DNA from 2 places in the Pseudoalteromonas sp. SR44-5 genome. Region 2 is predicted to be linked to the other one. Evidence: riboswitches for the same ligand, from Rfam matches in the RefSeq annotation. Region 2 holds a riboswitch; the other holds the start of a gene.
The links. A riboswitch is a leader RNA that binds a small molecule or an ion and turns the genes downstream of it on or off. The one in region 2 is predicted to bind lysine.

Region 1 (12,024 bases), on a different contig from region 2:
GCAGTTGAGTCTCGTAATAATCGTGCCGGGAAATCTTGGCTGGTGACTGCAGGGCGCAATAAATGATTAATACCGCCGCTTAAGATCACTTGTTGTTGGGCATAGTTAAGTTTTCGCTCAACGACAGGTGTTGCGTAATGACCGCATTCGCCCACAGCATAACGGCCAAGCTCCATCCAGAGTTCTTGTACGTCTGCGGCATTCTTAATGTCAGCTAATGCATCAATGAGCGCATCCCAACTTAAGGTTGGTGCATCAAGAGTGTAAGGAATACCTAAACCACCGCCTAAGTCGAGTACTTTTAAGTGAATACCTAAATCGTTGGCAAGCTTTGTTAACGGCGTAATCATTTGTGTCCACAGCTCAGCGAGTTTGTCGCTGCTAAGCATGTTGCCCCACTGAAAAATATGCAGACCGTCAAAATTAAGCGCTGGGTAGTCGCTAGTATTTAGCGCTTGCCATTCATCGCAACCTAAACCAAATGGAGTAAGGCTATCGCCACCAAGTGGGTTTTTTTCCCCTTCAGGCCAGCGTAATTGCACTCGCAGTAATACCTGTAACTGACAGTTTTGTAAGCTTGCTTGCTCGTTAAGCCAGCGTACTTGATTAAGGCTTTCGGCAACAAAGGTACGTACGCCGCGCGCAATAAAGTGTTTAATTTGTTTTGGGCTTTTGGCAGGCCCTGTATTGAGCACGCGCTCGCTGTTAATACCTTGAGCAAGTACTTGCTCAAGTTCGCCCTTGCTTGCCACATCAAAGTTAAAACCCGCGTTATCTAAGCTTTGAATGACTTTAGATAATGGGTTAGCTTTTACGGCATACCACAGTTTTACCTCAGTTTGCGTCACTAACCGCGTTAAGTGTGCGTTTAATGTATCAAGGTCGTAAATAAAAAAGGGTGTATCAAGCGCAGTTGATAGCTCATCAATGGCGGTTTTAACTGGCGTGCTCAAAAAGCTCATTAACGTAAAACCTCTTCAAGCAGCAATGATGCATCACTTTGTTCATCACGGTATTTTACAATTAATGCACACGACATACTTAATCCTTGCTCGCGAGCCCAAGTATTAGAAGCTGGGCGAGAACCTGGAATAACAATCGCGTATTCAGGAATAGGCTCGCCTTTAGCCAGCTGGCGCTCATTAACACAGTCATAAACAGGAATAGTTGCTGATAAGCGTACACCTGGTGCGAGCACCGCGCCTTTTTTCACTACTACGCCTTCAACAATCACGCAACCTGCACCGATGAATGCATCGTCTTCTACCACCACCGGGCTTGCACCAATAGGTTCAAGTACACCGCCTAGTTGTACTGCAGCGCTTAAATGTACATTTTTACCTACTTGCGCACACGACCCCACTAACGCGTGGCTATCAACCATAGTGCCTTCGTCGATAAAGGCACCAATGTTTACATATGCTGGTGGCATAATAATCGTGCCCTTAGCAACGTGTGCGCCACGGCGAACGCTTGAGCCACCAGGTACCATACGCACTCCAGCATCGGCTGCAAAACCTTGTGGTGCTAAATTGTGTTTATCAACAAAGCCACCTGGAAATTCGGTATTAGTGCCATTTTTAAACGCTTCTAAAATACCTTGTTTTACCAGAACGTTAGCATGCCATTGGCCGTTGTCGTCTTGTGTTGCTGCGCGCACAGCGCCCGATTCTAAATTATTTAGTAGTTCTAACCAGCTCATTATAAAAACCTGTATTTAATGCCAAGATAAAATGGTGTTGTTTGCGTTGTTAATACAATCAGTTTGCGTTAACTCAAGATGCGTCAAAGGTGGACGTAAGTACGGGCTGTTAATTCGCCCTTGTAAATGCATCAATACTTTGACGGGGATAGGGTTTGCGACAGCAAACAAGCTTTGAATGGCTTGTGACCAGTCGGCAAATAAATTGGGGTGTTGACCGCTGAGACTTCGTTTTACAAACTCATGGGTTTGCACAGGCCATGCATTAGCAGCCACAGAGACTAAACCTTTTGCGCCAGCCTGGGCAAAGTAAGGCATCAGTGCATCGTCACCGCTAAAAATAGCTAAATTAGGTGCGACTTTTCTAAAACCTTCAAATTTAGCAATGTCGCCACTGGCTTCTTTGAGTGCCCACAAGTTTTTATGGTCTTTCAAGTTGCTAATTACGGCCGATGGAATATCAACAGCACTGCGCCCTGGTACGTTATAAAGCATGCAAGGATGTTTACTGGTATTAAGTAAGCTTTCAAACCAATGTGTTTGGCCTACCACGCCGGGCTTAGCGTATAGGGGAGTGCCCAGTAAATAGCTATGAATGGGTAACTGATTACAGTATTCAACCCAGGCAAGTTGTTGCTTTAGATTTATACCGCCTACTGCAACCATCAGCGGTACTGTTGGCGTTAATTGGCACACGTGTTCAACAATCGCTTGTTGCTCTTTGAGTGTTAGTGCGAGGCCTTCGCCGGTGCTACCAAGTAATAAAATACCATTGTCAGCCACTTGCTGCTGTGCAACTAACTGATCAAGAGTGGCATAGTCGACTTCACCAGCGTCAGTAAATGGCGTGACGAGTGCCGTCCACAAAGGGTAGTCATTTAAATTGAAGTTATTGATCATCTCTCACGAACTTATAAGTGATTCGAGGAGTTAATAAGCTTTTATGATTGGAGCCACATTAACGTCGTTCGAACTAATAATTCGAAGAGCGAATGGGCTTAATATAATAGGGCGCTATGGCCTTATTACGCTAAGACCAGAAGCTCTCCACCAAATATTTTAACAGCCAAGCTGTTATTGGTGACAGTCGCTGGGATTCAACCCAGTCGCCCGAAGTAAAACTTCACAAAAAGTGTTACTTCTCGGCGTTAATTCCCCTCACGTATGATCACTGGAGTGTGTGCTCCTCACATACGTTACCTGAATAACGCACCTCTTCTAGCCCATGGTGTAAGTTTTATCGTTTAAAACTCAAACCTTTAATAGGGGTAATGCGAAAGATTAAAGCATTTTAGCCGTCTAGGTGTCAAGGCTGGATATTTTTAAGTTTATTTTTAGCTGCAATGTGCTCCTGACATTTTTTTACAACGTAAATAGCGTTACAGTAAGCGTAATAACAAGCAGTGGTAGTGAGTAATGGAAAAATTTCAAGATATATATCAACGAGCGGCACAGCGAAAAGGTAGCGAAGTAATGTTACAGCAATTACTTGTTGCCCCTCAAAATGCAAAGCAATTAACTGCTTTACCTGATGATGCATGGCTTGAAGAGTTTACCCGCAAAATTTTTCAAAGTGGTTTTTATTGGTCAGTGATCAACAATAAATGGCCAGGTTTTCGGGAAGTATTTTGGGATTTTAGTGTGGCTAAATTATTAATGATGCCGCCAGATATGCTTGAGCAAAAAGCCACCGATGAGCGAATCGTTCGTAACTTTAAAAAAGTGCAAACGATCCCAGAAAATGCGTATATGATCCATGAAGTGGCAAGTGAACATGGCAGTTTTAGTCAGTTTATTGCAGATTGGCCGAGCGACGATATTATTGGTTTGTGGGGGTATTTAAAAAAGCATGGGGCGCGTTTAGGTGGTAACACCGGCCCTTATGCATTGCGAACCTTAGGGAAAGATACTTTTTTATTATCGCGTGATGTAGAAAGTTATCTCCGTGCTCATAAAATAATTGATGGCGGTTTACAAACTAAAAAGTCACTTGCCAGCGCTCAACATTTTTTTAATGAATTGCAGCAACAAAGCGGATTAAGCCTACAAGAGCTCAGTCTGTTAGTTGCATACAGCGTGGGCGATAATCGCGTTGGTATACAAACAACCCAAGCTTAAGGAATACTATGAAATTAGTTGCTCGTTACACCCAGATTGCTGATGATTTTGCTGTGGCTGATCAGCCAAGTGCTGTTATTGCTCCAAACTTACTGCTGTGGAACGATACGTTAGCTAGGCAGCTTAATATTGAGGTTGTCACATCAGAACGTGCGGTAATTTTTTCTGGTAATCTTAATAACAGCGATGTTGCTGCTGTGGCATTAGGTTACTCAGGGCATCAATTTGGACATTTTTCACCGCGTTTAGGTGATGGGCGAGCACATTTATTAGGGGCTGTCACTGATCAGCAGCAACAGCTTTGGGACATTCAACTCAAAGGTTCTGGTGCTACGCCATTTTCACGTGGAGGTGATGGCCGTTGTGCAATCGGTCCTGCGGTACGTGAATATATAATGAGTGAGGCAATGCACGGGCTTGGCATAGCGACGACACGTTGTTTGGCAGTTGTTGCCAGTGGTGAAACAGTTTACCGTCAACCACCACAACAAGGAGCCATTGTTACCCGCGTTGCTAGTAGTCATATACGTGTCGGTTCGTTTCAGTATTTAGCTGCGCAAGGTGACGAGACTGGTTTAAAAGCCTTAGCTGATTTAGCTATTGAGCGTCATTATCCTGAGATAAAGTCTACGGGCTCTGCGCGTTATTTGGCATTTTTAAGTGCGGTAATTGAAAAGCAAGTTAGCCTGATTGTTAGCTGGATGCGCGTTGGTTTTATTCATGGAGTAATGAATACTGATAATACGCTCGTCAGTGGTGAGACCATCGATTATGGCCCTTGTGCAATGATGAATCAGTTTGATTTTGATACTGTATTTAGTTCTATTGATCGCCAAGGTCGCTATGCTTTTGGCAATCAACCTAATATTGCTAATTGGAATTGTGCACGTTTAGCTGAAAGTTTAATTCCTTTAATTAGCGATGACGAAGAGCAGGCTGTTGAGCTATTAAGCCCATTAATAAATGGTTTTGCTGAGCAGTTTCATCAAGCCTTTACACAGATGTGGGCGAAAAAACTGGGCTTTGATGGTCATCAAGATGGCGATGCTGAATTAGTATCCGAGTTATTAACTTTACTGAAAACCCATCAGCTTGATTACACCAATACTTTTGACTCCTTAACAGAATCATTGCAAGGTCAGACTGCCATTCCGAGTGACTTGGCTGGTTGGTCTATTAAGTGGTTAGCCAGAACAAATACGCAAAGCTATCAGCTGATGCGCCAAGCCAACCCACGCTTGATCCCGCGTAATCATATTGTTGAAAGCATAATACAGCAGTATGAAAGTACTGGTGAAAGCAGCATGTTAGATGAATATTTAACGGCCTTGAGGTCGCCTTACCAATTGTTGGCAAGCCCTGCATTTTGGTACTCCCCGCCTGTTGATGGGGATACTAATTACCAAACATTCTGCGGAACATAATAACGCAGTGCTGATTGTTAGGCGTATTGTTCGTAAATTGAGCGACGATTAATGAATTGATGTGACTTATACATCCAGATCTTTAGTTAAAAGCTGTTATTTATTAATAATTATAAGAAATAAATATGCTTAACTACTTGTTGATTTAAAATTAACCAATATAATGCACTCATTAGCTTAAGCATTTAAATTATTAAAGCCAAAGATATTAGAAACGTTGTGGCTGAAATTGCAGTGATAGCAATTACAATGCTGACAATCGATAGATGTGCAAGTTAGGTAAAGTTTTTTATCTGAACTATAATGTAGGGCGCTTTATTTTAATAAATAGTTAAATTGCAAAATATGCATTTAAATATTTTCGTTAAGTAATGATTAACTAAAGATACGGTACTCTATGGTTAAACTTATTGAGCTAGGGTCTCTTAGCTACAATTTTAATTGTGAAAATGGGAAGGAAACAATGAAATTAAAATCACTTACTATTGCTTTAGCACTAGCTGCAACTAGCGCTTCAAGTTTCGCTGCTGAAAAAGAAGGTTTCTTTATCGGTGCTTTTGGCGATTATTACGATGCTTCATGGGAAAATGTCCGTGGAAGCGCAGGTACTAACGTTGATGATTCAACTGGTTGGGGTGCAGAAATTGGTTATCGTTTTAACGATTACTGGAGTGCACGTCTAGAATATGCTGATATGGATTTTGACATTTCAAATGCAAATCCTGCCATGAACGCAACAAGCATGGACGGCGACCGTTTAGGTATTGATGGTCTTTATCACATCAACGGCGGCCCTTTCTATGGTATTTTCGGTCTTAAGAAAATCGATATTACAGAAAACCTAACTTTTGCTAATCTAGGTGCTGGTTACCAACATTATTTCACTGATAATTTCGCATTTAATGCTGAAACATCTATTTATCAAGGTCTTGACCGTGGTTACACAGATGTAGGTGCTAAACTTGGTCTTAGCTATTTATTTGGCAAGCAAAGTTCAGCTGCTGAGCCAGTTAAAGCTGCTCCAGCTCCAGCTACAGTAGTACCTGTAGCAGTTGCCCCGGTAGATAGCGATGGTGATAACATCCCTGATGCAGATGACCAATGTGCAAACACACCAATGACAGATGCTGTTGATGGTACAGGTTGTACTTTATATGAAGACCGTGAAGTAACTAAAAGCTTGTTAGTAACATTCCCTAACAACGCCTCAAAAGTTGCTGGTAAATATGACAGCGGTATTGACCAAGTTGCTAGCTTCTTAAAAGAGCATACAGACACAACAGTATTACTTGAAGGTCATTCTTCAGCTGTTGGTAAAGCTGAGTATAACAAGTGGTTATCGAAAAAGCGTGCTGATGCAGTTGCTGCTAAGCTAATTGCTGATGGCATTGCTGAAGATCGTATTACTACTGTTGGTCTAGGCGAAGAGCGTCTTAAAAATACAGACAACACACCTGCTGCACACGCGGAAAACCGTCGTGTAGAAGCACACCTTAAGTCAATTGAGCGCGTGAAAGTTAAGCGTTAATAGCATTTGATTTATTAAAAACCCAGCAAGATGCTGGGTTTTTTTATGCCTAAAAAATAGCAATGATTCGCAGTTAATTAACATTCATGTGAATGGTTTTTTCCTAATTGGTTATTCACAGTATTTATAATGAGTATAGAATTTTGCTTGATTGCACGGATTTTCATCTATATTTAAAAGCTTTATAATTAATCGTCAGAATACTATAAGTATTGAGTAATTTTTCGCGAGAATGTGTATTACTGAATACTTTCACGTCACCAAGAGGGCAATATTGTGCTAGAAGATTATCGTAAACACGTAGAAGAACGTGCCGCGTTAGGTATCGTACCAGCGCCATTGGATGCTCAGCAAACGGCTGATCTTATCGAGCTAGTTAAAACACCACCTGCAGGTGAAGAAGAGTTTATTTTAGACTTATTAGTAAATCGCGTGCCGCCAGGTGTGGATGACGCAGCTTACATCAAAGCTGGCTTTTTAGCCGCAGTTGCTAAAGGTGAGGCAACTTCACCACTAATTTCAAAAGAAAAAGCAGCTGAACTATTAGGCACAATGCTTGGCGGTTACAACATCGCCCCCATGATTGAGCTACTTGACGAAGAAGCGCTTGCGCCAATCGTTGTTAAAGGTCTTGCAAATACGTTATTAATGTTTGATGCATTTTATGACGTTGAAGAAAAAGCAAAAGCGGGTAATGAATACGCTAAGCAAATTATTGAATCTTGGGCTGCTGCAGAATGGTTTACCAATAAACCTGCGGTTGCTGAAAAAATCTCAGTTACGGTATTCAAAGTAACAGGCGAAACAAATACTGATGATTTATCACCAGCGCCAGACGCCTGGTCACGTCCTGATATTCCATTGCATGCTTTAGCAATGCTAAAAATTGAACGTGACGGTATTACACCTGATAAAGCTGGTGAAGTTGGTCCAATTACACAACTTGAAGAACTAAAAACGAAAGGCTTACCACTTGCCTACGTAGGTGATGTTGTTGGTACTGGCTCTTCTCGTAAGTCAGCAACTAACTCTGTACTTTGGTTTATGGGCGATGATATCCCGTTTGTACCAAACAAGCGTGTTGGCGGTGTATGTTTAGGTAATAAAATTGCGCCAATCTTCTTCAACACAATGGAAGATTCAGGCGCATTACCAATCGAATTAAATGTTGATGAACTTAACATGGGTGAGCAAATCGATATCTTCCCTTACGAAGGTGTTGTTAAGCGTCATGGTACTGATGAAATTATTTCTACTTTTGAACTTAAATCTGAGGTAATTTTAGATGAAGTTCGTGCTGGTGGTCGTATCCCACTAATCATTGGTCGTGGTTTAACTGACAAAGCGCGTACATCTCTTGGCTTGGGTGCAACAGATGTATTTAAAGTACCAACAGCAACAGAAGTTTCTGATAAAGGCTTCACACTAGCGCAAAAAATGGTTGGTAAAGCATGTAACGTTGCTGGTATTCGCCCAGGTCAATACTGTGAGCCTAAAATGACAACTGTTGGTTCGCAAGATACAACCGGTCCTATGACGCGTGATGAACTTAAAGATTTAGCCTGTTTAGGTTTCTCTGCAGATTTAACAATGCAGTCTTTCTGTCATACATCAGCTTACCCTAAACCTATTGATGTAAATACTCACCATACGCTTCCTGATTTCATCATGAACCGTGGCGGTGTTTCACTTCGCCCAGGTGACGGTATTATCCACTCATGGTTAAACCGCATGTTATTACCAGATACCGTCGGTACTGGTGGTGATTCACATACACGTTTCCCATTAGGTATTTCATTCCCAGCTGGGTCGGGTGCAGTAGCATTCGCAGCAGCAACTGGTGTAATGCCACTTGATATGCCTGAATCAATTTTAGTCCGTTTTAAAGGCGAAATGCAGCCTGGTATCACATTACGTGACCTAGTACATGCAATCCCTTACTACGGTATTAAGCAAGGCTTATTAACCGTTGAGAAAAAAGGAAAAATTAACGAATTCTCTGGTCGTGTACTAGAAATTGAAGGCGTTGAGCACCTAACTGTTGAGCAAGCATTTGAATTATCTGATGCATCTGCAGAGCGTTCGGCGGCAGGTTGTACTGTTAAGTTATCTAAAGAATCTATTTCTGAATACCTAGAATCAAACATTGTGATGCTGAAGTGGATGATCTCTGAAGGTTACGGTGATGTACGTACGATTGAACGTCGTGTTACAGCAATGCAAGAGTGGTTAGCTAACCCAGAACTTATGGAAGCTGATAAAGACGCTGAGTACGCTCATATAGTTGATATCGATTTAGCCGAAATTAAAGAGCCAGTTCTTTGTGCACCAAATGATCCAGATGATGCGCGTCTTCTTTCTGATGTTGCAGGCGAGAAAATTGATGAAGTATTCATCGGCTCTTGTATGACTAACATTGGTCACTTCCGTGCTGCTGGTAAGTTGCTTGATGGCTTTAAAGGTCAATTACCGACTCAGCTTTGGGTTGCTCCACCAACTAAGATGGATAAAGACCAACTTACAGAAGAAGGTTATTACGGTATTTTTGGTCGTGTTGGCGCACGTATCGAAACTCCAGGTTGTTCACTATGTATGGGTAACCAAGCACGTGTTGCAGATCAAGCAACAGTTGTGTCTACCTCTACACGTAATTTCCCGAACCGTTTAGGTAATGGCGCAAACGTATTTTTAGCTTCATCTGAACTTGCTGCAATCGCTGCAATTTTAGGTAGGTTACCAACATCTGCTGAGTATCAAGAATATGCTGCGAAGATCAATGCAACAGCATCAGATACATACCGTTACTTGAACTTCCATCGCATGCCTGCTTACACTAAAAAAGCAGACAACGTGATTATTCAACAAGCTGTTTAAAAGTCTACTTGTTGCAAAAAAACCCACAATATGTGGGTTTTTGTTAAGCCTTTGTTCATTTTCACTTGACGAAAAGTTTTCTTAGTCTAGAATCTTACCAATAAAAAATTAACATATGTTATTAGTTGCCATGGAAAAGGCGATAACTTCCTTCATGCTATTAAAATAATTAATCAGCAATGAAAGGCACCATCGTAAACTCCTTAGCTAATTTCAATTTCATTTACCACATCAAATTACGCAGCATCAATATCTTTAGTGTACGAAAGAATAATTAGCCTATGAGAATCAGGGGATTGGGAGATTTAATAACTTGAGAATGATGATTCGAGCTTGAGGCTTCTGAGGTGTAATTCTTAAAGTATAAATATAAAAAGTTATAAGAACCGAAAACAAAATTTTAAAGCCACATTAAGCTAAGGCTTTTTTAAATTATTAAAGGGAAATGATTTAAACACAGCTCCCTCAATAGCATCCATTTAAAAGGGGAATAAAATGGGTTTTTTTGAAATAAAGCTACGCATAGGCTTACTAGCCAGTGCGCTATTTTTAACTGGCTGTGGAGGCGGAGGTGATGATAGCGTTAGTACAACGCCAAAACCTGTTGACCCAGTTAACCAAGGCCCAATAGTTACACTAACGGCTGCAGATGAACAAATAGAACAAGAAACATTCACTCTTAAAGCGACAGCAAATGATACTGATGGTGAAATTTCGTCATATAGTTGGAGCCACGATGCGAGCTTTGACTTTATCAGTGATGGTCTTTCCAGTGCTGAAGTGAGCTTTACTTCCCCCGATATCAGTGAAGACATTACGGTTAATTTTACTGTAACGGTTACTGATAATGATGGTGCTTCAGCATCATCCTCTCAAGCGGTGCTCATCAAGCGTAAAGTATCCAATGTAACCATAACAGGGCTTGTTACTGATGAGCCAATTGCAAATGCTGAACTTGAAATTGTTGTTGGTGGTGAATCGTTCCAGGTTCAAGCAAATGATAGTGGTCGTTATACAGCGGTTTTAAATATCGATGAGTCATCAACTAAAAAGTTGGTAAGAGTAAAAGCGAAAGGACTAGATACCTTAAACCCAGGTGTTGAGTTTGTATCGCAGCTAAGTTCAGTTGAAAAGCTTTTAGCACAAGCGGGCGAGGATAATACGCTTGATAGTAATGATAATTTTGGTGTCAATATCACTAATGTTACCACTGCTGAATTTGCACTTTTAACACGTGATGGTACAGAGCCTGCGAGTGAAGAAGAGCTTAATAGCGCACTGTTAAATGTTGATGCGGATGAGAAGATTCAGCTAGCAACACTTATTAAGATTGTTGTTGATAATCCAGATTATCAATTACCTGAAGGTATTAATAGCACGCTGGAGCTTGTTGCGAATGAACAAGTCGCGAAGCAGTTTGAAGAAGAAGTGATAGAGAAAGATCCTGAAATCATCGAAAAAACCAAAAAAGAAATTAAAGAAGATGATGCTCTCGTAACCGGCGCAACAGGTACGCTCGAGGGTAATTATATTATTAACTCACCTCGTTATCATACCAATACAGCATTCCACCTTAGCTTAAGGGCTGATGGAAGCGGGCAGTTTAGCTCTAATACCAGTAGTGCGATCTCTTGGGCTGAAAATGCAGGCGTTTATACATTAGACTTTGCTGAAAAAGTTACGATTTATCAAAATTCAGATGCAGAAAGTTCAGAGTCTGTAGTTTTAACTGGATTCAGCTTTACTGTATTGGCTGAAAACGATGTGTTTAGAACCATCGAAGTGACGCGTTCAACAGAGCGAACGGTTGTTAATAGCAACAGCGGTTCAGTTACAATGACGACTGAAGATGATGAAACATATACGACGAATCTAATATATAAAAATAAAACCATTTCATTATTAGCTGAACAGCTGGTAGGTGAGTGGGCACTTCATGTACAAGATAATGACTTTTATACTAGCTACGATCCCAACCTACCTGAAACTCTGCAATTTTATGCTGACGGTACAGGCGTTGTTGATAGTAGCGAAGCGTTTACTTGGCAGCTAAATAGCCATAGCTTAATTGTTAACTATGATGACGGCGGCGAAACAGGGCAGCTAGAGCTTTGGTTTACAAAAGCATTAAGTGGCGGCTATCAATTAGTTGGTCTTGATACGAGCTTTGATAAGCCGAGTGACACCCTAACGGGGCTATTAATCAAAAAACAAGCGGTATCGACTACGAATGATAATTTAATTGGTCGTTGGCATGGCTTTATCGGCACATCTCAATCGTATGATTTAAATATTTTTAGCGATGGCACAATGATGATCGGCCTAGGCATCACTGATTGGCAGGGGCATTTAAATGATGGTCAGTTTACACGTAAGCG
Region 2 (12,024 bases):
CAAGAAAATTATATTTCTGCGGGTATAGCAACACTATTAACAAGTATTTTTGCTTTAAATGTATTACTTGTTCATTGCTTCTATTATTTTAGTTTTAACTACTTAACTAAAACAATAGGCATTGACAAGTTCGCAAATTACTTCAATCGACTATCAGCATTTACTTTTTTTATCTTCGCTTTGTTTATGTTTAATCAATTTTTAACAAGCATTACTCAATAACTTAAGGTATCACTATGATTGATTTATATTACTGGACTACGCCCAATGGTCATAAAATTACGATGGCACTTGAAGAGCTAGGTTTGGATTACAATTTATATCCAATAGATATATCTAAAGGGGAGCAGTTTTCACCTGAGTTCAGCGAATTGAGCCCCAACCAAAGAATACCAGCAATAATCGATAACGCCCCATTCAATACTTTTAAACCAATCAGCATTTTTGAATCAGGCGCTATTTTGCAATATTTAGCTGAAAAATCAGGGAAATTAATCGGTGAATCTCTCACTGATAAATATAAAGTCTTACAATGGTTAGCTTGGCAAGTAGCCGGACTTGGCCCTATGGCTGGACAGAATCATCATTTTATACATTATGCTTCTGAGCAAGTACCTTATGCAATTAACCGCTATCAAAATGAGACGAATCGTCTTTATAGTGTTATGGACAAGCAACTGGCGCAAACTGAATATTTAGCTGGTAACTTTTATTCAATTGCTGATATCGCGTGTTACCCTTGGATAAGAATACATGCTTTTCAAAGTATTGATATTGAGAAGTTTAGTAACCTTAAGCGCTGGTTAAATAATATCAAAACGAGACCGTCAACAATTAAAGCTTTTGAGGTGGCAAGTAGAATTAATACCCAACCTACGGTTAATGAAAAGGCGTCGCACCTACTTTTTAATCAATCGCATGTTAAGTGATTTATTTAGGAGAACAACATGATTAAATTGTATGAATTAGCAGGAAAAAATGGGGTTATTTTTAGTCCTTATTGTTGGCGTATAAGAATGGCGTTAAGTTTTAAAGGGGTGAATTTTGAATGCGAAGAAGTCGCTTTCACGGACATTAAAAACATCAGTAAAGGGCTATTTAAAACGGTGCCAGTAATATCAGATAACAACAATGCTATTAATGATTCATATGATATTGCTGTCTATCTGGACAAAACTTACCCAGATACACCTTTACTTTTTCCAAATGAAGATTCAAAACAAACCTTTAGATTTATTGAAGCGTGGTCTAACTCGCTTCATTCTGATATCGCACAGATTGCAATTTTTGACATTTACAAAAAATTACAAGATAAAGATAAAGCATATTTTAGAAAATCAAGAGAAGCTCTTTTCTCAATGCCTCTTGAAGATGTACAAGAAAGGAAAAGTGCTGAAGCTACATCTAGTTTACTAAAAAAATTATTGGTTTTAGAAAAGTACCTCACAAGAGCAAGGTTTGTAGGCGGTTTAAATCCAACATATGCTGATTTCATCATTTTTGGTAGCTTGAAGTGGCTACTTCAAACGAGCGAACCTTTCAGTCATCATGAACTTCCAGAAAAGACTAGAGAATGGTATGTCGAGCTTTCAAATCGATATAGTGCACCTTCAAGTTAACGTAATGTCTTTAAAAATTAACCTTAGAAAAGGGACTGGAGTAATGATTTGCTCTGCAATAAAAGTTTTGTGGAATGTAATATGTATATCCGCTTTGTAATTAACGAATTTTGTCATGAGTCAAATCAGCGTCTAGGTCTATTTCTTGCTGTTAGGTATATGAAAGATGATAATAAATTTTTGGATTATGAGTTGGAACAAGCAGAGAGCATTATGGAGTGGTTTAACAACCACCTAGAATCGCCATTGGATTATTTGAATGCTCAAAAACTTAGAAAAGCTGATATTTTCATAAGTTGGTTCAAAATATCGGCCAAAAAACATATTTCTAAGGTTAGAGAATTTGTTGTATTGCTAGAAAGTAAAGGTATCGTAGTTGAAAAAATCAGAACAGAAAGACCTGGAAAAATAGTTTATTCAGATGAATATCAAGTGTTTGCTAAGCCATTTGAAAAGTATTAACTTTAACCACCCCTGATAGTTTAGCTGTACCACTTATCAATTGGAAAGTACTTTACTGTTATACATACACAGACATATATAAATTTTACCTAAATCAACCTCAAATAAAGGTTATTAACCCGTATTTGAGATTTTAAATTACTGTGTGGATGCAATTCACTCTAGTTGATTAATAATGGATTGTAGTTAACTGTTTTAAGAGCTGATACCAAAAACGAATTGTAAAAAATAAGAGACAATAGATGACAAGTGATACACCAAAAGACTATAGCGAGGATATGTATAAATTCTACTTTGAGGTTGGTGAGTGGAAGGGCGAAGCTCTTACAATCATTAGCTCATTTCTAGGTCATTATCATTCGAAGAATATAACCAAATTAGAGTTTGGTTATGAACTGATAATGCCTATTCAGTGCGTACCAGATTTGGTGTCACTTTTGATTGAGAAAAACATAGCTATTTATCAGATAGTGCGTGGTGAAAAAACACAAGAAACTTGGCGGTTATGACGAACTTGTAGAGTTGAATCAGTTTTTGTCACATTTTCCCTGTCCCTTGGTTTTAGTGTTTAAGGTGGATAGCTATTTTGTGTAATGTACTTTATTAAGATGTTATTAGCTTTGAGGAGATTATGGAAAGTATAATAAAACAAGCAATTCAATTGCGAAAAGAGGCAAACATCATGAGTCAATAGCGTTACTTGAAACGCTACTAGATAATGAGACATATTCTGCTAAAGCTCACTTACAAATTGCTTGGTCGTACGACAATCAAGGTAAAGAGAAAGAAGCGGTTGAGCATTATCTGACATCTCTTACAGGTCCTTTATCATCCATTGAAAGATTCGATGCTTTGTTTGGACTGGCAATTAACTATCGAAGCCTTGGTATGTATTCAGAGGCCCTAAGCTATTTCGAGCAAACGATCAGTGAGTATCCTAGTTGCATTGAAATCCAACCTTTCTATGCCATGTGCCTTTACAACATAGGTCGTCACAAAGAAGCAACAAAGTTGCTGCTCGAACTTTTAGTATCCACGACGAATAGTAATGCTATTAAAGAATATCAACGAGCTATTTCTTTATACGCTCAGGATTTAGACAGAACTTGGTAAAACGAAACACATTTACTAGTGGCAATTCGAGCAGATTTACAATACGTAGTTATCAGTATTATTAAGTCGGCTTCAATGTCCGCATATGGCACATCTGTGACAGTCAGACTTGATTGAGTCCTATTTATCGGTTCTGACAAATCAAGTTAAGATGTAATCACATAGGTCTCTTAAGTACGTCTACTTACATTTTACGGATAGCATTCACTTTATTAATCTTCTTAATAACTCCTGACTCAAAAAGTTGCTGCGCGCTGGACTTGAGCAATTGAGTTTCCTCAAGCGTTATATGCTCTTTAATGATTAAGTTTGCATAGATAATTTGCAACTGGTTTATTGCACGGCTTTTCTTTCTGCATTCAAAGCACTTGATCGCATGTGCATCAATCCAAAACTTTAATTCTTCAAACCAATATTGCTGCTCTTTAGCAAAAAATATAAACGCTCTATGACAATCGACACATTGCTCTTCTATATCAACATAGAGTTGCCTTGGATATAAACTGTCACATTGTTTTTCGATAACTGCGGGGATTGCCGTCTCAGGAAAGTAGCGAACACTTTTATACCACCAAAAGGCATTCTCGATTTCTTGCTTTGTATAACTATTACCAGAGAGGATTGGCTCGCTGCCATATCTTGGGTGGTTTACATAATTGGTCATCTTAGCTATTTACCCAGCACAAAAAGGATGGCTAAAGCGCCGACTGCTAGAGCAATAATTAAACTTTTATTTAGTTTACTCAACCAAGGAGAAACAATAACGTCATTTTCTGAGTCGTTTACTCGCGGTTGAGGCTGTTGAGCTGTTGGTCTTGCTGGCAGTTCGCTGTCTGCAAGCTGCTGCAAAGTCATTACAACCTGTTCAGGATTAACATGGTCGCCATTTGCAATCGTTATATTCTCAATAATGCCACTGCAGTCGGCCATTATTTCTAAAACAACTTTTTCAGTTTCAACATCAAATAACACATCACCGGCATAAACGAGTTGGCCTTCACTAACATAAAGTTTAGCGATATCTGCTGTGTTTATTGAGTCTGGAAGCGTGGGGACTTTAACATCTATGTTCATAATTCCTCCCTGGATATAATACCAATCGACTTAAATATTTAACCATTTATCTGTCGCTATAAATGGTCAGTAACTTAAAACGATTGGTACAACACTATATATTAACAATTAAAACTAAAAAACTGACAGCTAAATTATCAACCAAACGCGACATTAGCGAACACGGCGGTCATCAGTATCGGACACACATAACGTATGTACTGAGCAAACCAATAACGCATGCCACTTGCAGCCTCATTTAATTGATTACCACGGCGCCACAACCACCCTACAGTGATAAAGTAAAATAAGCCCATAAGCGGTAATTGATACTGAGTCAGTACCATGATCACTAAACCAAATAGCCAATCAAAATTGAAAATAATCAACGATGACGCGGCTAAAACCGTTAAGCTCACTAAAAACGTCGCTTTTTTACGCTCTACTTGATGGTTTTCAACTAAAAAAGCCACTGGAATTTCAGTTGATGAAATAGTCGAGGTAAGTGATGCAATCGACATAAGTACAAAAAACAGTAAACCAACCAATAAGCCAATTTCGCCCATAGTATTAAATAACTGCGGTAGAATTGCGAAAATTAGTTGCCCTTCTCCCACTAATTTTCCATCACTAAATACTTGCACGCCATTGTGCTGCGCCACGTAAATTGCAGGAATAATTAATAAACCCGCTAAAAAGGCAACCCCTGTATCAAGTAACGCTACCGACGCGGTTAACCGCGGCAAATTAGCATCAGGCTGCAAGTACGAGCCATAAATCATCATACAACCGACACCCAGTGACAGTGAAAAGAACGCCTGTCCCATTGCCGCAATAATTAAACCTGGGTCGAGTATTTGGCTAAAGTCTGGCACTAAATACGCAGCAAAGCCTTCACTTGCGCCATCAAGCGTGGCTATATAAGCAATTAGCACAACGAGTAACACCAATAGCATCGGCATTAACCGTCGCGACCATGTTTCTATGCCAGATTTAACACCTTTGAGAATAATACTCGCAGTGAGGATCAGCATCAGTGGTGTAAATACAAAATTACGCGCCATCGAATCCGTGTGCAAAAACGTACTGACGGTGGTAAATCCAAAAAAGCTAGCAATGGGTTCAAGGGCATAAGCAAGCATCCAACCTGCAACAATTGAGTAAAAGCTCAGCATCACAATCGCACCGGCTAAACCTAAATAACCAGCAGCAGCGCCTACTTGCGGTGCTTGCTCTTGCCATGCTTGTCTAAGTGCTTTAACCGGATTAGCTTGCGCTTTATGGCCTAAGTACAACTCAGTGTATAAAGCTGGCAAGGCTAAAAAAAAGATAACTATAAAATAGACTAGTAAAAACGCGCCGCCGCCATGATTTGCCGCTTGCGTGGGAAATCCCCAAATATTACCTAATCCAACTGCAGCGCCAGAAGCTGCTAAAACAAAGCCAAGGCGGCTTTGAAAACCATCACGCAATTGTGCCATACATCTACAAATCTGTTATTATTTTTCATTATTGTGAATTAAACCATATTTAACTCTCACAGAGTAATAAATTTGCCTTGGCTTAATTAACCAGCGCACAACCGCACAAAATATAAACATGTTTGTTCTTTTATCACTTTAATTGTGGATTTTATGCCTGCATTATTTTTTCAACAGCAACTCGTTATCACCAAACACAGCGTGCAGCCATTCAATGCGAATACTATTTTATTATTTGATGCCCAGCAGTTAAATGTTGATGAATTCGATTTAAACGCACTATTAAGCCCATTTGAACTGACGGTGATCACCCGTAGAAAAAGTTACAAAGCCAAGCAAGAATATTTAGCCACTCGGCTACTGCTTAAGTATTTGGTAAAACAAACGATGCCACAATTTCGTGAGCTAGCAAATAACCATATTAGCTCTGAATTTGACCAGCAAAGCAGTAAATTACTGCTTCATATAACTGACTGTGACACAGTATTGCGTAGTTGTTTATCCCACTCTAATGGTTTTGTGGGTGCTGCATTAAATGTAGAACGAATTGAATTTGGTTTTGATATTGAAAAAATAAACCTGAAGCGCCCATTTGCAAAGCTCGCTAAGCATTTTTATCATCTTGATGAGGTAAATTTAATAACGCAAGATCAGCAAAGTGCAGAACGATTTTTTAGAATATGGACCTTAAAAGAAGCACTTGCCAAAGCCACCAGCCAACCAATTGCAAAATTACTCAGCCCCAATGTATTTACTGAACTTGAGCGAGCAAATTTAACAGCGCTGAGTTGTCAATATCATGAGTTTGATATTAGTGTGGTAAGTGACAAGAGCACTGTCTGGCAGTGCTCTGTGGTAAATTCTACCGCCCAATTACGCGGCGTTTTGAACTTCTAATAAACGGCTGTGGATCGCTTGCACAACAAAGTCTGACTCGCTCTGCTCCACTAAAAAGCACAGGTTATGTTTACTTGCGCCATGACAAATTAAGCGAATATTAAAATCGCTTAATACATTCATTAAGTTAATTTCTTGCTGACGTAATTGAATTTGTGAACCAATTAATGCCACTAAGGTTAAATTGTTCTCAACCGACACGTGGCAAAACTCCGCTAACTTATCAAGGCATTCTTGATCAAGCTCAGGACGCGAGGCATTTGGCGCATTATCTAAAGTAATTGCAACACTTATCTCTGAGGTAGTTACCAAATCAACCGAGATATTAAACTCACTTAAAATTGTAAACACGTGGGCTAAAAAACCACTAGCCAAAAGCATTTCGGGGCTTTTTAAGGTTAACAATATTTGATTTTTACGCTGCGTGACAGCACGAATTCCGGGGATTTGTGATTTCTCACGTTCGATCCAGGTACCACCACGTTCAGGCTCACGGCTAGAACCAACAAACACACTAATATGGCTGCGGCTCGCAGGTAAGATAGTTGCCGGATGTAATACTTTCGCCCCAAAGGTAGCCATTTCGGCCGCTTCATCAAAACTTAAACGCGCAATCGGCGTAGCCTTAGCACATAAGCGCGGATCGGTGCTAAAAATGCCCACGACATCAGTCCAAATGTGCACGCTTTTAGCGTTTATAGCTTCGGCCAGTAATGCCGCACTGTAATCTGAACCACCACGACCAAGTGTGGTAGTTTGACCATGTGCGTCGCTGCCTATAAAGCCTTGAGTTACAATAACCTGTTCAGCTAATAACGGAATTAAATGCTCTTTTGCGGCCATTGCTGTTGCAGCTACATCAGGGGTTGCTTTAGAAAACTGGCTGTCGGTTTTTAATACCTGTCGCACATCAAAACGCACCGCATTTAAGCCATTTAAACGCAGTACCTGAGTAAATAAATAGGATGATAAACGCTCACCAAAGCTCAATAACTCATCATGTTGTTGCTTTGATTTTAGTGGCTCACTGGCAAGTGACTTAAAAGCTTTAATGGTTTCATCAAAGCCATGAGCTAAATCAGCATCCAATGACAGCTCATTTAAAATAGCTTCTTGAATAGCAATAACGCCAGCAATGTTCTCATTGCGCTCATCTGCTGATAAATCTTTTTTACATAAGGTCACAAGGTGATTAGTCACTCCTGCGCTGGCACTGACGGCCACTACTCGTACGTTGTTATCGGCTACAATAATTTCACTGCAACGGCTCATCGCTTCAAAGTTAGCCACACTGGTGCCACCGAACTTTGCGACTACGTAGTCTGATTTTTGATTTTGTGCTGACTGTTGCAAGTTAGTTGCAGCTAATTGGGTATTCATGTCGTCTCCTTTTGTGGCATTCATACCACGATAAAACAAGAAGAACTTGGCAAGGGGGTGCTCGATAAGAAAAGTCCACTGCCAGAAGCTCTCCACCTAATTGGTGACAGTTTTGAGGATTCAGCCCCATAAACCGAAAAACCACTGTGACGTCCAGTTGCTTTCCTCGGCGAGTACTTCCCTCCTTAATGATTACAGGCATACGTCGCCTAACATTAAGTACCTAAGTACCGCACCTCTTCTGAATGTTAGATTAATTACGTAAATTATTAGCAATTAAATAACAAAACCCGCTATTAAGCGGGCTTTGAAAGTTATCGTTTAGACGTCTAGCTGTCAAGTTGTTTTAAATAATAAAAGCAATTAAATAAAACTACCTGCTAAATACGATCCCATATAACCAATTGTATAAGCGATTAATAAATACACCGACATACGTAAATAACTCATAAAGGTAAGCGCTTTTACTTTACTCATAGCGATAATACCGGCAGCCGAGCCAATAATAAGCATGGACCCCCCCACCCCAGTTGCATACGTAAACGACAACCATTGTTGTGGACTCATCACTATTTCAGCTTTAAGTAACGCAGCCGTTAGTGGTACGTTGTCAACCGCAGCTGATAATATACCCATTAAATAATTAGCGTATTGTGCTGGCATTAACTCGTAAAGGTGAGTGAACTTACTGAGCATACCGACTTCTTTCAGGGCGCCTACAAGTAATAATACGCCAACGAAGAACAGCAAGGTGTCGTATTCTATTTCGCGAATATAATCGATGATTTTTTTATTCACATCTTTTTTGCGCATTAAAAATTGCGCTACTAAAAACATCAACGACAAACCAAATAAGAAAGTTAACAAAGGCGGCACATGATAAAGCACGCTTAACGTTAATGTCCCGACAATCGTTGATAAGAAAATCACTGCAATAGTGATATCTGTTTTCTCAATGCGACGGTCCTCTTGTTTGGTAAACTCAACTTGGCCGTTGAGCCCAAATGACAGCATAATGGCCAATAGCGCCACGCTAAATAACGCAGGCACAACCAACAATAGCAAGTGACCAATGGTAACTTTGTCATCAAGGAAAATCATCAAGGTAGTAACATCACCGGTAATTAACGACACTCCGCCCGAGTTCACACTAAAGATGATAAGCGTAGCGTATTTAATTAGCTTTTTCGGATCGAGTTTTAACGACATAACCACCGCAAGGGAAATTAATGTGGCTGTGATATTGTCTGAAATCGACGAAAATAAGAAGGAGAACCCGCCAATCAAAAACATCAGTTTGCGTTCGCTGATAGCACTGGGCATTATCTTATGCACAATATTTTGGATAAAACCTTTGGAGTTCAAATAGGCTACAAAGGTCATTGCAGCCATTAAAAACAACCAGAGTGTGGCAATCTCTAAAATATTGTGGTCAAGTTGATGTTGTACGTTTTCGGGGCTTTGCCCGTGAAGCGGCGAGATAAATAAGATAATCCAGCATAAAGTACCAAAGAAAAGCGTGGTTTTGGCCTTGTTTACATGGATAATATCCTCTATAACGATGAGCACGAATGCTAGCGTTATCAGGGTTAGGATAATTGCAGTTACCATGGTGTTTGAACAACCTTTATAAAAATGTAAAAATTGTATGTTATGAGCCGCAGGACGACACGGCGCGCAGTCTAGCACCAAAGAATGTGTAAAACTATTGTCAATTTGCTTTTCTACGACTAATCGCTGAGGCCTAACAAGCCGGCTTTACAAGATAAATTAGGATTTTTGGAGTTTTATGATCCCAGCTAAAAAGTTGCTAAATACCCTAACAGAGCACTGGGGAATGTTAGAGCTGCTATTTAAACGTTTTAAAATGGCTGATTTCAGCCTAAAAGACGTGCAAAATGCGATCAAACAAAAACAACCTACGTGGTCAAATGAGCGCATTTACAAAGAAACCAACCGCCTTTTAAACCAAGATATTATTATTCCCTTGGCTAAATCGTCACAACTTGAAATTAACCGTGCAATTGCAGATTTTGCCACTTTTTTATTGCAGGAAGAACATTTAGGCTTGGCGCAAGAAATTAGCGTGCTGGTTGAAGATTTAGCCCGTTTGGGTAACCGTTTAGACAATGCCGGTAGTAATGAAGACTACGACGAGATGCGCCGTTTTAGCCGCATTATGGATGATCGGGTGCGTAAAATAATGAAACTATTTGCCCACAACGAAAATGCCATTTTAAATATTGTAGAACAAGCAAAAGCTAATAATGCGGTGCAATCATTACAAAAGCGTTATCAAGCGGTGATTGAAGCGTTTGATGAATACATTGAACCAATGCTTGAAATGGTTGATATTCGTGGCGATTTTCATGCTTGTTTTAATACCATCGAAACACAAATCAGTACGCAAATCGAATATATTGAACGCAGCGGTAAAGCTTATCAAGATAAACGCATGCTTGAACGATTACGTACCCGAATTTTAGAAATGCATTTAGTTGGTCGCGAAAGCCTGCGTAAAAGTGCCGATATGCTAATGCCACTGCGTGAAGAGTTGCGCCGTAATAATATGATCACTCGTCAAGCAGCTAAAGTACTTGGTTTAGTACGTAAAAATGGCGTTGATAATATGCTCAGCGCCGTACAACCACATTTTGTCTCTGACACGCAGCGATTCTCATTGGGGCAACAGCGCCATATGGTCGCTTATATGGCTGCACTTGTTGAGTTTGAACACAGTGAATACGAACTTCCTGATCAACAAGATGTGCCTGCTTTTGTTACGCCAAATATTCCAGATTACAATAATGTTAAAGCAAACTTTAAAAAACGCTTCAATGCTAAACGTAAAAAGCCACAACCATTATTGACCTTTTTAGAGCAAAGCTACCCCGACCTTGAAGCTGACGAAATGCTGTTTTTATATCAAAAGCTGGTAAGTGACAGCGATATTGAAATCAATCAAAGCGATGAAAAAATGCGCGTAAAAATTGCCGGGCAACATTTTTCTCTTTTCCCTTTTAATTCTAAGCCTGTTGACTCTCAGCAAACACCAACAGTGGATGAGTAACCGTTATGACACAGATAAATTTAGATGAACTTAGTCATCTACAAGCAATTAATAAAAAATTAGTCACCGGCTATCACATTAGCGAACAAGACACCGTAATGTGGCAAGAGCTTGATCAACAAATTGATCATTACCGCGCATTATTCAGCGCCCTTGGCCACGATTTACAACATGACAGCCGTGGTTTTTATTACTTTGCCAGTGATGAAAGTACACCCAATATGGGGAAAATTTCCCGCGCGATTGCCTTAACCATTTATATCTTAATTGAGCACTATGCAAACTCAGGTAAAGACCCAATGCGTGCCTTATTTGATGAAGTGAATGATTTAGAACTGATGCAAACTTTAGTGCAAATGAACAAGCACTTATTTGATCAACTCGAAATTTTTTCAGGATCAGACCTACGTAAAGACGTGTACTTACGCATGATTCGACTTGGCCTTGCCCGTGAAGTAGAAGGCGGCTTTATGCTGCAAGCACCTATCTACCGTTATATTGATGCCTTAATGGAAGTAAACGAAGAAACCTATATTGGAGAGGACGAATAATGAAAAACCTATACGGCCTCAGTAAGCTGGCATTATTAAACACCGCCGGTTATGCCAAATGTGTGATCCCGCTTGATAAAAGCAGCTCAATTTGTGCACCAAATAACACCGGTAAAAGCTCGGTGATCAATGCTCTGCAATTTCCGCTTATTAATGATTTACGCCTAACAGAATGGGACGGTCATGATTTAGACGAAACCCGTAAATTTTATTTTTCGTCAGATCAATCCTATATTTTACTCGAAGCCGACCTACCCCATGGCCCGGTGGTGATTGGTGTAGCTGGGCTTGGTAAAATTGCCGGTTACGCACATCAGTTTTTTTGTTACCAAGGCAAGCTTGATCTTGAGCAGTATACTCAAGGTAAAACCATCATTAAGTTCACTAAACTGTTTAAT

Region 1: another riboswitch for lysine. It lies ahead of dapA (4-hydroxy-tetrahydrodipicolinate synthase); the one in region 2 lies ahead of lysC (lysine-sensitive aspartokinase 3).

The regions. Positions count from the first base shown of each region.
Region 1 is NZ_JACJDT010000035.1:32,094-44,117, forward strand. It holds gene H5154_RS16480 (PLP-dependent decarboxylase) at 1-962, opposite strand, end outside; gene H5154_RS16485 (2,3,4,5-tetrahydropyridine-2,6-dicarboxylate N-succinyltransferase) at 962-1,702, opposite strand; gene dapA (4-hydroxy-tetrahydrodipicolinate synthase) at 1,718-2,602, opposite strand; lysine riboswitch at 2,735-2,928, opposite strand; gene H5154_RS16495 (DNA-3-methyladenine glycosylase I) at 3,119-3,820, shown strand; gene H5154_RS16500 (YdiU family protein) at 3,829-5,244, shown strand; gene H5154_RS16505 (OmpA family protein) at 5,708-6,772, shown strand; gene acnB (bifunctional aconitate hydratase 2/2-methylisocitrate dehydratase) at 7,049-9,646, shown strand; gene H5154_RS16515 (leucine-rich repeat domain-containing protein) at 10,142-12,024, shown strand, end outside.
Region 2 is NZ_JACJDT010000041.1:15,445-27,468, reverse strand. It holds gene H5154_RS17750 (LysE family translocator) at 1-222, shown strand, start outside; gene H5154_RS17745 (glutathione binding-like protein) at 237-929, shown strand; gene H5154_RS17740 (glutathione S-transferase N-terminal domain-containing protein) at 948-1,619, shown strand; gene H5154_RS17735 (hypothetical protein) at 1,701-2,081, shown strand; gene H5154_RS17730 (hypothetical protein) at 2,324-2,590, shown strand; gene H5154_RS24200 (tetratricopeptide repeat protein) at 2,742-3,194, shown strand; gene H5154_RS17720 (zinc-ribbon domain containing protein) at 3,379-3,858, opposite strand; gene H5154_RS17715 (biotin/lipoyl-containing protein) at 3,864-4,268, opposite strand; gene H5154_RS17710 (sodium-dependent transporter) at 4,406-5,728, opposite strand; gene H5154_RS17705 (4'-phosphopantetheinyl transferase superfamily protein) at 5,882-6,625, shown strand; gene lysC (lysine-sensitive aspartokinase 3) at 6,602-8,005, opposite strand; lysine riboswitch at 8,083-8,254, opposite strand; gene nhaD (sodium:proton antiporter NhaD) at 8,369-9,616, opposite strand; gene H5154_RS17690 (hypothetical protein) at 9,795-11,075, shown strand; gene H5154_RS17685 (condensin complex protein MksE) at 11,081-11,626, shown strand; gene H5154_RS17680 (ATPase) at 11,626-12,024, shown strand, end outside.